3 regions of the Paenibacillus sp. FSL R5-0908 genome follow, and region 3 is predicted to be linked to each of the others. Evidence: riboswitches for the same ligand, from Rfam matches in the RefSeq annotation. Region 3 holds a riboswitch; each other region holds the start of a gene.

Region 1 (4,160 bases), 590 kb from region 3:
GCGGCGATGCCCCAAGCTACGAATCATTAGTGAAGATTTCAAACAAAGGGAGCCATTACGTTGATGTTCCCGTGAAATTCACATTCGCCGACAGCTCTTCGGTGCAGCGGGTCTGGAACGGTGAAGGAGCAGAGACTACGTTTCAATTGTTAAGCGATAAGCCTCTTCTCTCTGCTGAGATTGACCCTGAACATTCCATCTTATTGGAGAGCAAACATCTAAACAACTTTAGGCTGGCGGAAATAGAGCCCAAGACGCTCTCTCGCTGGACATTAAGTGTAACTAAACTACTTGAAACCGTGCTCGGAACTCTTGTCTGGTGAGGTGAATGATTGTGAGAACATCGATAACCCGCGGCTGGCAAAGCATGAAGGAGCAATTTTATATTTTAATTCTGCTCTTCATCTACCGACTGCTCTGGGGCTACTTTATGTATGGTTTCATCCGATCTGCTATTATTCCGATTCTACTGCGCTATCCGGATAAAGACGCCGGAGGCAGCGGTATGGGCAGACTGTTATATTATATCGAGGGACAGTTCAGCTTGAATACGAACCCTTCGATACGCACTTGGTTATGGATGCTTCTGGCGCTTGTTGTCTTGCGACTTCTGCTTTCCCCTTTCATAAGGGCAGGATTGCTGCATGAGCTCCACCAGGAGCGAAAGGGCGAGCGTGGACTGTTCTTTTTCCCTGGCATGAAGATCTATGGACTACCTGTCTTAGTCTTTAGCCTAATCGAATGGGTGCTGACCCTGCTGCCGCTTTACTGGCTTGCTCCAAAAATGTACGGGCTGTTCTTATCCTCTTTGTTTAACTACGCTTTGTTACTTCATTTAGTACCATACGTATTGGCATGGCTTATATATATTTTTATCGTGCGCCTGTTTCTTCTATATATGCAGTTTGGTTACACCGGCGGTACAGGAATGTTCTCCTCACTGTTCATCTGCTTGCGGTCACTGATTCCTGCTATAGGTGTTTCCATTGTACTTGGTGCGGGAGGCTTGCTCTTACTGCTAGTGTGCGGACTGACGGGTCTGTTCTGTCCCGGCCTACCGGCACTTATAATACGGCAAATCTCACCACTACCTTCTACGCTCTTAAAAATGTGGGGAATCTCTGCACAATATCATCTATGGCGTAGCAAAGCATTTCCACAATAAATCAACCTTATTTGACATAATAAAAAGGTCCCAATTCCTGTATTCAGGAGCTGGGACTTTTTCTCATTACGGATAACTTAAGAGTATTTGCAAAATCGTAAAAGCTCTGTTACAATAAGTCCTGTGCTATTAGTAACAATTTTGTAATCAATTGAAACGATTCCTACATAACTAAATGTATTTATCGTAAGTGTAACTGTCGAAACGTCATTCTCTGGTGCTTAACACGCCTAATTCCTTTGCACCGGGAAGTGGGGGAACCATATTTTGGGTGAATTGATCTCGCTTTACAGGGATCATAGGGAATCTTCTACCGAACCCTTAAGCTAACCTCGCAGGCCTTGGAAGGAGTACATCTTTTGAAAAGACATAATTTAAGAAAAAAATGCGTCGCTGCGGCGCTAGGACTTGTAATGGCGTTATCTATTGGTGGAGGAAGCGCCTTTGCCGACTCTAAAATGGACTCTGTAATCTCAAAGACTATTGGAGTTGCCTATAAAACCGGAGGTACAAGCACTGCCGGATTTGATTGCTCTGGATTTACAAAGTATGTATTCAAGAATGTGGGTCTTACTTTACCTCGTACATCAAAAGCTCAATATAGCGTTGGAACTGCTGTATCCAAAAGCAATCTGCGTTCTGGTGATCTAGTGTTCTTTAACACACTTGGCAATGGAGTATCCCATGTCGGCATTTATGTTGGAAACGGAAAATTCGCACAATCGTCCTCTTCGCGTGGAGTGACCATCACTTCACTCAGTCAGGCCTACTGGGCCAATCGTTATGTTGGCGCTAAAAGAGTAATGAGTACTTCAGCTTATCAAGCTGTAGCCTTCGATTGAAACCTTCCTCACAACTATAACCTCATAATTACAACTATATGAACCTGAATCTGATTATGCCCGTAATCAAATTCGGGTTTTTCTTTTTTCCATAATATATTTTTACACTATTAGAGCCCAATTGAAACACGTTTATTTGATAAAAATTGCAATTATATTAAAAATTAGGTCATTATTAACGCTTACATATGCCTTTCTACCGTAAAAATTCCAATTTTTCTGCATTAATATGTTAAAAACGATTGCCAAGCGGCTTTCTGTTTGTTACAATTAGCGCAGTGAGATTTTAGTAACATTTTTGTAATCATTAAGTTGTTATTTACAAAGGTTTTGTCATGTATTGATTACAAGCTAATCCTAATCAACAGTATGAGCCGAGTTTCCTAACTATTAGGAAAACGGGGGAACCAACTTTGGGTGAATTGACCTCCATTATATAGAGGGGTCATAGGGGACCTTCAACCGAACCCTTAAGCTAACCTCGTAGGCATTTGGAAGGGGTATACACTTTTGAAGAAGAAGTTAGCAGCAGCAGTACTAAGCTTTTCCATCATCCTCACCATCGGAGCAGGAAGCGCTTTCGCAGATTCCAAAATGGATAAAGTGATTGACAAGGCCATCGGTACTAAATACGTATCCGGCGGTATATCCACTAACGGATTTGATTGCTCCGGATTTACAATGTATGTGTTTGATAAGATTGGCATTAACCTTCCACACCAATCAGGTTCCCAATATCAAATGGGCACAGCAATCTCCCGTGATGATATAAGAGCCGGAGATCTTGTATTCTTCAATACAAGTGGCAAAGGTGTCTCCCATGTCGGCATTTATGTCGGTGAAGGTAAGTTCGCACACGCTTCTACCTCACGCGGTGTTACGATTAGCTCTCTGAGTGATAGCTACTACGTGAAACGCTACGTTGGTGCCAAGCGCATTATGAGCACAGACGCTTACCAATCGGTTGCTGCTGAATCGGAAGACAATGATGATGTGCAATAAGTAACGTACATAGGCTCTTTTCCAAGGTAACTCTTGGAGGAGAGCTTGTTTTTTTGTCTTATTACTTATTTACCCCTCTCATAATTTGTAAAACATTTCTCTCATATAAAGTTTCTGAGTCGAACCTCCCCCATTTTGTATATAATTAGTAATATAGCAATGTCCTCGTGAAAGGAGATCGATGACTTTATGATAAATCCCTCGGTAACTTTTCATGTAGTTCCTATGGAGGCAATTCACGGAGAAGCTATTTGTAAGTGGAGCTATACGCCTCCATATAATATTTATGGCTGGATGCCGTGGGAGCAGATGCAGGCTCTTGGCATCGAGTTTGGTGATCCGCAGCTCCGGGAGGAACAATATATCTCCATATTAAATGAACAAGAGGTATTGTGCGGATTCGCACAGTTGTTCCCGATGGAAGGAGTCGTTCGTTTAGGAGTTGGGATGCGCCCCGATCTATGCGGCCATGGTTTAGGCAAACTATTCGTGGATGCCATCGTCCAGACAGCCTTGAATCGTTATCCTGATCGTGAGATAGATCTAGAAGTCCTGACCTGGAACCAACGCGCCATACGAACTTATCAAAAATGTGGATTTACGATTACAGATACGTATGAACGCCGCACACCTACAGGAGATAAACCTTTTTATTGCATGGTCTATGACAAATGATATTAAATACCATATATTTCATAAGAATGATTGTATTCTCGTTCATTTTTTTGTCACAAACCCTATGATAACGCTTCACCATAAGCTATAATGTAGGGAGCAGCTTACATAGAAGGGACGAATTGGGATGCAGAAATGGATCATGAGCGGTTTGTTTTTTGCCGCCTGTGCCTTTGCGGTAGTACTCATGTTTACACTTCCGGGTAAAGAAGAGGTAGCGGAAGAAAATAAGCCCACGATGCCGGTAGTTCAACTGGACGCAGCAAAGGCAGAAGCAACCGTGAAAGCCAGCTGTATCACCTGTCACGGCGATCAGCTTCAAGGTGGAGTTGGACCAAGTCTTCAGAATGAAGGCGGCCAGCATGACGCTGAGGAAATCTACAGCATCGTCACTAAAGGACGTGGTCAAATGCCTTCCTTTAAGGAGAAGCTAGCGCCTGAAGAGATCGCCAACGTCGCACTCTGGCTCTCAGAGA
Region 2 (4,160 bases), 5.6 Mb from region 3:
GTTCAGGGGTCACAGAGATCAGCAATCCGCCAGAAGTCACAGCGTCACATAGAATATAGCGGCTTAGTTGGTCCATCTCTTCCGGATAAAGAATACTGCCTTCCAAATGGGCAAAGTTATTCTTAGTGCCTCCTGGAACAAATCCCTGCTCCGCAAGCTCTCTTACTCTTGGCAGCATCGGTACATCGCCTTGACGAATAATCAGTCCGCGGTTACTTCCTTTTGCCATTTCCGAGGCATGTCCCAGTAGCCCAAATCCGGTAACATCTGTACAAGCATGTACATCATAAGGCTCCATGATTTCAGCCGCTTTTTTATTCAAAGTAGACATTACTGTCGTGAGGCGTGTGGTTTCTTCAGGAGATAGCTGATCCTTTTTAATGGAAGTTGTTAAGATCCCCACTCCGATAGGCTTCGTTAAAATCAGCTTGTCTCCCACCTTGGCGCCCGCATTCGTTCTTACTTTGTCAGGATGCACAAGGCCCGTAACGGCCAATCCGAATTTGGGCTCTTTATCGTCGATGGAATGTCCGCCCACAAGAGTAGCTCCTGCTTCCTGTACTTTATCCGCCGCGCCGCGCAAAATATCACCAAGAACGCTTTTATCTAAAACAGAAATAGGAAAAGCCACAATATTAAGCACCGTAAGCGGCTTTCCACCCATCGCATAAATATCACTTAATGCATTGGCTGCTGCAATTTGACCAAATGAATAGGGATCATCCACGATCGGCGTGAAAAAATCAACAGTTTGCACTAACGCTAATTCATCACTTAAACGATACACCCCTGCATCATCACTAGTATCAAGACCTACAAGTAGATCCGGGTTAGGAACAGTTGGTGGCAGACTACGAATAACCTGCATGAGATCGGCGGGACCGATTTTGCAGCCGCAGCCCCCTTTTGAAGATAATGAAGTCAGTTTTATGGTTTCAGCTTGAGACATCATGACTCAGCTCCTTTGGTATGAATTATCTTAATCTTACACGAGTAGATCGCATTGCACAAAATGCAAGAGTTGCAGATGCGTTGCTTATTACACCTCTCTCTATACACTTACCTTCACTACTTAGGGTCTACTGTTCTTCCCACGTCGGGTGAGCTATATTTGGTGCTGTGGTAGGGTAGGTACATTAAGTGGCGTTCTAGCTACAATATGCTTGTAAATGTTCAACATCCACCGGTTGGTAAAATACTAAAGGCTGGCTCATTCGTAGATTTCACTACTGATGAGCCAGCCTTTAGTTAGATATCCATTATATTAGGGAAATCCTCCCTAATATTCATCGATAATCGCTTTAAAATGAGGTTTTTAGGGAATTTCTCCCTAAAAATTCATGCAAATACCCATTTATGGCTAAAAGCATCCTATTATTAGGGAAGTTTTCCCTAATTCACGTTCTAGGAGCCATAATCTCCTTCATTTTAGGGAGGATTTCCCTAATCTACGTTCTAGGAGCCATGCTGTCGATCATTTTAGGGAGGATTTCCCTAAAGTTCTTCCCAGAAGGACGTCCCACAGCCAGCTCATCTCCTGGCTATGGGACGCCTATTTTCTCACTTAAACGCTTCGCTTGTAAAGGGATCAACTAATCTGCTGACTGCCCTGCTGCTTCTCCAAGAAACGCTGAAGAATCGCATTGAATTGCTCCGGCTGGCACAGATTACTTGGATCTAATGCGTTCGGAATAATCGCCAACTGCGCCTGTGGCAGCTGAGACACCATTTCCTTCATACAATTCACTCCAAATTCATTAAAGTCCCCTACAATACATAAAGCGGGACGTTTAAAAGCCTTTAAACACCTGGTGTAATCAACATGGCTCGTGGCCAGCCTTTGCCGGTATAGCTCACGGGGACGTTTGTCCAGCAGCCCTCTTCTAATCTCATTGTAGGCCAGACTCCAGCGCTCTCGGTACATCATCCGAATCGAAGGCAACACCAGCTCGCTTGGGAGATAATACATTAGTAAACTGCAATATGCTGCCATAGTTTGTATTTTCCCTACTATTGTTGATCCGTGAGTCCTACAAAAGCTATCCGCGACAACAATGGCTTTTACACGCTCAGGATATTGTTTGGCAATATGCTGAACGACTAAGCCACCATAAGCGATTCCTACAAAAACTGCTTCACGGATACCTAGGTCATTCAACAGCATAATTAGATCCAGACATTGCGTCTCAATAATCTCATGTGGGGCCTCCAGCAGTTTACCAGACTTGCCATTCCCCCGTAAATCGCACAAAATCACTTTATATTTATCGGAAAAATACTCCAGCTGTGGTTTGAACATACTGTGTGTTAATCCATGTCCATGGATAAACACAACCGGAGTGCCAGTTCCATTGATTTCATAATAGAGCGAAGTTCCGTTCAGTTTAGCGATAGGCAAAGGTAACACCTCTTTCATAATAAATTCTACGACTATATCTGCTTAAAAACGCAGCAAAAAACCACAGAGGGATTCTCTGTGGCTATTCATCACTAAACACGCCATTCATCCTCTCTCCATACGCTTACGAGGTTAGCTGTCGGATTCGGGCAGTGAGAGTTGCCCTACCTGTAGGGATGCATATTATGCACCCGGAACAGGATTCACCCCATAACCAGTGCCGACTCTCACATCGGCTGCCAGTTGTTGGTTCCCCCGCTTTCCAGAAACGGAAATTAAGCGGATTGCTTATGTAATTGTAAATTTAAGATAATTGTCAGTTCTGAGATGAATCATACTCTTGTAAGGTTTGCTTGTAAAGGAGGGCTCTGGTCAAAATAATGTTGAAAGCAATGCTTTTCATTTCATATTAAGCATACTCTTCATTTTCTCTTTCGTTTGCTCTTGTTTACTCGTTTTCTTTAGAAAAACAGCTCTGAAGCAAGCGAAAATAGGAGTAATTCACCAGTACTTTCCTATTTAATAAGAAACGACAATCTCCAATAAAAATGAATACTAAAATCGTCCTTTCAATGGAGGCATGAAATGAGGGTCAAACGAATCATCACCAATATTGGGCCAGTTTCTAAACCTTGGGGTGTTCGTCGTTTCTATGTCCGCGATCCGTTTGGCAAGCTTGTTAATATTATTTCACATGAACAGCACGAATGATTTCATAAAAAAGAAAAAAGCTAAGCAGAATCAGAGATATTCCCTGTCCACTTAGCTCCCTTTTACAATACTATGGCTACAAAAGATCGGCGTTTTTCAATGCATGCTCCCAGCTTGGAAAAAAGAACAGCGCACTTCTCATAAGCTCTGGGTCGCTTTGCTTTACTTGTTTTTTACTGATCGAGCTTCCGTCGCTTTGCAGCTTTTTGATCCGACTTAATACTTCATCAGCCTCCAAAGGAATTTCCATTGAAACACTCCTTTCTCAGTGACCTGTTTCCCTTCATTTTCTCCATAATATGTTTATTTATTCCGTACTCTTAATTTCCCCAGATTAAACCATCTGATAGATGGGTTGTTCAGCAATGAACCGGGTAGGAAGCATGGGATATTTGTCTGCTAAGATTTCAGCTAAATATTTCATTCCCGGCGCTTCACTCTCCGCATGACCTAACATGATGAGTGCTTTAGATCTGCCTTGGTGCCCTGCATCCCGCACATATTCCGGAGTCTCCCACTCTGGTCCCTCTCCAGCGATAATTAAATCAAGATTGTGATCATTAAAAAGCGGAATAGCCATCGTCCCGCCTCCTCTGTAACCTACTAATATCCCTACGCGTTTGCAGGACAGAGACAGGTCACCAGCAGCGCGTACATAAGAGATGCCTAGCTTACTTTTAATATACTGAGCAGCTTCCATTACAGTCATAGCAGGAATAGTGAGAATCGTAGCAGCCGCTTGCTGCTCTTCCACATAGTCTGACCAATCCAGCTCTCGCAGCAAACCAATCATAATCCCATCTGGCTCTTGCCGATGCCAATAATCATGATAACGAAAAATAGCTATTGGGGAATGTCCGATCAGACTTTTTTTCGCATGATAAACTGGATCACCTTCTAACCACTCGCTCGCTGCATAATGGCTATAAAATACACCTTCATGCGTGATCAGCAAATTGGCTCCTAACGCTATTGCTTGCTCCACAATATTTTGCGTGGCAGAAAAGGCCGTAATAATCCCTGTGACTTCAGTTTCCGGTTCCCCTGGGTT
Region 3 (4,160 bases):
GCTATAGTGGGGATGTTGGCAGGATTGTGGATGTACGGTAAGGCGCGTAAGAGTAAAGTGTAATAATAGTAGGCACTGAATTTTCGGGGGTATCCTAACAGCCATTTATGGTTGCTGGGATATCCCCGTTTTTGAGTTGGCAAACTCTTTGTATACGAGCTGATCTAGCTAACGGACCCAGCAGTACTTAAATGCAACAATCATCGAGATTTAGCAAGATATCGGACACTATAGTCGCTATTGGCATGAAAAAGGGTGAATTAGTAGCTCTTTTAACCAAATAGTTGCACTGGAGTCCGATACTATGCTCAAAAGGCAATAAACGTGCAAGTAACGTCATCTGGGTCCGTAAGCCTTGCCTTGGTGGAAGATGATTAGGGCTTGCTTTAAGACGATCCGAGACGCTCATCGCTCGGGATTTCTACTGGAGTCCAAACGCCGGCTATATTTGAGTAAAAGCTTCAATTAAAGGCTCCTGAGTCCATTAGTCGCTTCATGCGCTCAAAGATCGTTTGAATTCTAGTCAGAGACTAAATTATAGAAAGATTTGCGCTCGTTAGTATATCCGCTTGGGCGGTCATCTGCTCCCGTACAGCTCTAAGCTGTGCTTTCAGTGCGGGAACACTTTTTTGCAGAATAATGCTTATTTGAGAAAGAGGCAGCTTTAAGCCGTACCACAATACCTTCACAAGCTGTTCCTCCCAAGGTAATGCCTTAGCCGATAGAAGCGAGCGACGGGCAAAAGAATCAGCACACTGGCGAATACAAGTGCGGTAAGCGTGGATAGAGAATAACTGAGGGTCGAAGTCATCCTGACGATATATTTTATGAAGCTCTGTGAAGGTACAGATAGTAATCTTGTCTGCCTCATTAGATTGTTCTAACAACATGGAACTAAGTACGTAGACTTCATTAGTATACTTTTTAACACACTCTGCAAATTTAGTACTGTAGGTGGACACGGAAGGTAAGGGGTCAGGCATGGTGAACACGATCCTTTCAGAATGAGAGATTTGCTTGAATCTATAATATAGAAAAATAAGAGATGGATTTATTGATAAGATCGGCGGTGTCTGGTTCCGGGCAACTGTGTTTCTGCTGGGAGGCAGTGGATAAAGCTTTGGAAGGTTTGTAGTAGAGCCGTTCACTTCTGGAATTGCTCCCCCCAGCTGCAACACTGTACAGACGCCCCTGCTGAATATGCCCTGCCAAGGATTTGCCCTGGAGCTTGGCCTTTAAATCCTGCAAAGCACCCTGAACTAGCTCAAGCTTAACCTGCTCCCAATCTGAACCTTCGCGGCGGACCTTATCCAGCGCTTCCTCAAGACGGCAATGACAGATAGCCCGTAAAAAAGAGCTCCATTTAATGAGATCGAAATTTTTGGTGTTGGCAGAGATCAGACAAGCCCCCCAGCTGCATCCTCCCTTACAAGTGAGCTTCAGAATACCATAACGGCAGCCTTCAGCCCCTTCCATTCCATAGTGGATAGGCTCGGGTTCATCCAATACAAATACTTCAATGCGGGATAGTCTGCGCTGGTCCATAGTAGGGTTCCTCCTTAGATTTCCAAAAGCTTTAAGTCAACATGATGAGTGACACTAGCCTTTTCTACACAAGCGAGCATTTCCATTTTATTCTCACAGACTGCGGTATGCTCTAACCATAGTCGGAACTTCTCTTTCCGTATAACAGATAGATGTAAGGGAAAGGTGCTGCGGGATCTCAAGACATACCAACCGGCGCTTACATCTTTCCAAGGCTCCTTGAAGGCTGTAAACCACGGGAGTTTTTGGTGCGATGACCAATCCTGCTGCTGCTGTTGTTCTCGAATTTTTTTATATATTTCATATACAATCTTAGAGTCTAAACAGTCTTTACAAGAAGAAGGTGTGCTGAACTGGCGAAGGGCTTGGATCTGGTTCTGGCCAAATGCATAGCCTACAATGTACCTGTGATTATTTTCTTCGAACCACAAGGCCCCGAAACAAACGTAATTTAGACTTATCGGCTCAAGCAGCCCTTGATGTATCCCTAAATAATAGTGCTTCAAAACATTCACCCCATCCAGCGTGCTATCACCTAATAGGCTCAGGTAACGCAAAAACCGCAGCAAGAGGAGGACCTCTGCTGCGGTTTTGGATTACAGGCAGATATACCTGGGCCAAAGCGTGGCGGATCAAGGGTCTCTCTCTTTACGCTTACGAGGTTAGCTGTCGGATTCGGACGGTGAGAGTCGCCCTACCTATTGAGACTTACGCAGTCTCCTTTGGATTCACCCCAAGTAGGCCAGACGGCCTGATGGTTCCCCCGTTCCCTGCAAATGCAGGAACTCAGCGTTGATTGTTTTTCATGAATTAGATTCAACCCGAATCATACTCTTTTCAAGATTTTCTGTAAAAAACGGAAAATGTTCTTTTAGAGCAATTTTAACCATATCCTGCCGACTACGACTGAAAAATGAGGTAAATAGGTATTTATGGCGTGTTATCGCGCCTCTTTCTCGCTCAACCTCAGCTTCTTGCGTTTCTACCTATAAAGGGAATTTACAGTATTTTTGCTCTAAAAAGGTGAATAAAATCACATGGGTTATAGATAGCGATTAAACGCCCGAAACTCGAGTAAACAAGAGATATAGAGAGATTAGATATCAAGTAAGCGCTATCTAATGGGAAAATAGTTTTTAATTTGCATTATTTTGGCATCATTCAGGTTTTACAAGTCTTCGTGCATAAGAGTATGATTACTCCTGTTTCAACGACAATCGAATATTTGATCCGCTTAATTTCCGATAAGGAAAGCGGGGGAACCAACAATCGGCAGCCGATGTGAGAGTCGGAAGCCGATTATGGGGTGAATCCTGTAGAGGGTGCGAGTGAGCTCGCATCTATACAGGTAGGGCGACTCTCACCGCCCGAATCCGACAGCTAACCTCGTAAGCGTATGGAGAGAGGATGAGTGCAATGTGACCGCTAGCGAGCCACAGAGGAGATCCTTTGTGGCTTTTTGCTGTGCTCTTAGAAGCAAAGCATTTATGGAGGCCTCCCCTAAGAGGTCGCTAAATTCATCATTAGCGGTATTTGTTAGGCAGCGTCTAATGACGTGACACAACCGAGCTTTAGGTTGTGCCCGAAAATGACGATAGGTCAACATCCTTTCGGAGATTTTCGTTGCCTCCTTGTTGTAAATGAGCAGGAGGAGAAAAAAAGATGACGGATCAGAATGAATATGTGCTTGTATGTGCGCCTACAAAGGCGGGAGAACATTTCATTAAACTTCTGAAGTTCAGGGGTATTAAGATGGCGGGATTAACCAACAATGTGGCTGAGAAAGCTTTACTTGAGGAGCTCGGGATTGAGCAGGTTATTCTAGTGGATACTCGCCATCAAAGCACTTGGTTTCGCCCGTCGTTCCCGGTAGGCAGGGTATATCTGTTTGAGAGCAGCTTTCCGCTTTGCTGCCGCTATATCCAGATGTGCCGTACCTGGACGACACAGCCAATTTTTGTGATTACAAGTTCAATAAATCCTAGATTGGTCTATAAAAGACTTGGTGCGAGCTATGTAATCTATTCCCATAGTGGTGATGCTGATTTTCTAATCGATAGATCACCTCATCAAGGATAATGGAAGGAGTGCGGAAGATATGATGGATCTGTATATGGTGGCTTCGTTAGCTGTAATTTACGGGTTGTTTTATGGCTTTATGCGCTGGTGCGCAGGTGTAGTTGAGGATACGGGGAGGGATAAGCTGTGATTCTAGTAATCGCTGTTACCCTACTGTTGTTTATATATCTGGTTTACGCGTTGATTCATCCTGAGAAATTTTAAGGAGGGGCATTCATGGGCATTTTGCAAATAGTCGTCGTAATTGTAATTCTCATCTTGCTGGTCAAGCCGATGGGGACGTATTTATATCATGTATTTTCTAACGAACCGAATCGTACGGATCGCTGGTTTGCAGGCACAGAGAAAGGTATTTATAAGCTGATCGGCCTGAAAAAACGGGACGGAATGTCCTGGAAGAAGTATGCACTCAGCTTTGTTTTAACTAATATCGTACTGGTTGCTTTCAGTTATATTTTCCTAAGATTACAGCGGGGATTGCCGCTGAACCCGAATGGAATTGCCGATATGGAACAGACGCTTTCATTCAATACGGT

What was found. A riboswitch is a leader RNA that binds a small molecule or an ion and turns the genes downstream of it on or off. The one in region 3 is predicted to bind cyclic di-AMP.
Region 1: linked by a shared signal. The riboswitch ahead of MKZ09_RS00545 (C40 family peptidase) and the one ahead of MKZ09_RS03255 (hypothetical protein) in region 3 are both predicted to bind cyclic di-AMP.
Region 2: linked by a shared signal. The riboswitch ahead of MKZ09_RS28550 (alpha/beta fold hydrolase) and the one ahead of MKZ09_RS03255 (hypothetical protein) in region 3 are both predicted to bind cyclic di-AMP.

What each region holds. Positions count from the first base shown of each region.
Region 1 is NZ_JBBOUV010000001.1:112,028-116,187, reverse strand. It holds gene MKZ09_RS00555 (M1 family metallopeptidase) at 1-323, shown strand, start outside; gene MKZ09_RS00550 (hypothetical protein) at 335-1,165, shown strand; cyclic di-AMP (ydaO/yuaA leader) riboswitch at 1,383-1,521, shown strand; gene MKZ09_RS00545 (C40 family peptidase) at 1,579-2,007, shown strand; cyclic di-AMP (ydaO/yuaA leader) riboswitch at 2,370-2,512, shown strand; gene MKZ09_RS00540 (C40 family peptidase) at 2,518-3,009, shown strand; gene MKZ09_RS00535 (GNAT family N-acetyltransferase) at 3,199-3,684, shown strand; gene MKZ09_RS00530 (c-type cytochrome) at 3,812-4,160, shown strand, end outside.
Region 2 is NZ_JBBOUV010000001.1:6,307,787-6,311,946, forward strand. It holds gene selD (selenide, water dikinase SelD) at 1-949, opposite strand, end outside; gene MKZ09_RS28550 (alpha/beta fold hydrolase) at 1,589-2,398, opposite strand; cyclic di-AMP (ydaO/yuaA leader) riboswitch at 2,504-2,690, opposite strand; partial or broken gene MKZ09_RS28555 (glyoxalase) at 3,014-3,109, shown strand; gene MKZ09_RS28560 (hypothetical protein) at 3,186-3,359, opposite strand; gene MKZ09_RS28565 (Nif3-like dinuclear metal center hexameric protein) at 3,444-4,160, opposite strand, start outside.
Region 3 is NZ_JBBOUV010000001.1:697,762-701,921, forward strand. It holds gene MKZ09_RS03240 (hypothetical protein) at 1-63, shown strand, start outside; gene MKZ09_RS03245 (hypothetical protein) at 531-983, opposite strand; gene MKZ09_RS03250 (hypothetical protein) at 1,024-1,545, opposite strand; gene MKZ09_RS03255 (hypothetical protein) at 1,560-2,114, opposite strand; cyclic di-AMP (ydaO/yuaA leader) riboswitch at 2,183-2,347, opposite strand; cyclic di-AMP (ydaO/yuaA leader) riboswitch at 2,767-2,956, shown strand; gene MKZ09_RS03260 (hypothetical protein) at 3,208-3,624, shown strand; gene kdpF (K(+)-transporting ATPase subunit F) at 3,751-3,828, shown strand; gene kdpA (potassium-transporting ATPase subunit KdpA) at 3,841-4,160, shown strand, end outside.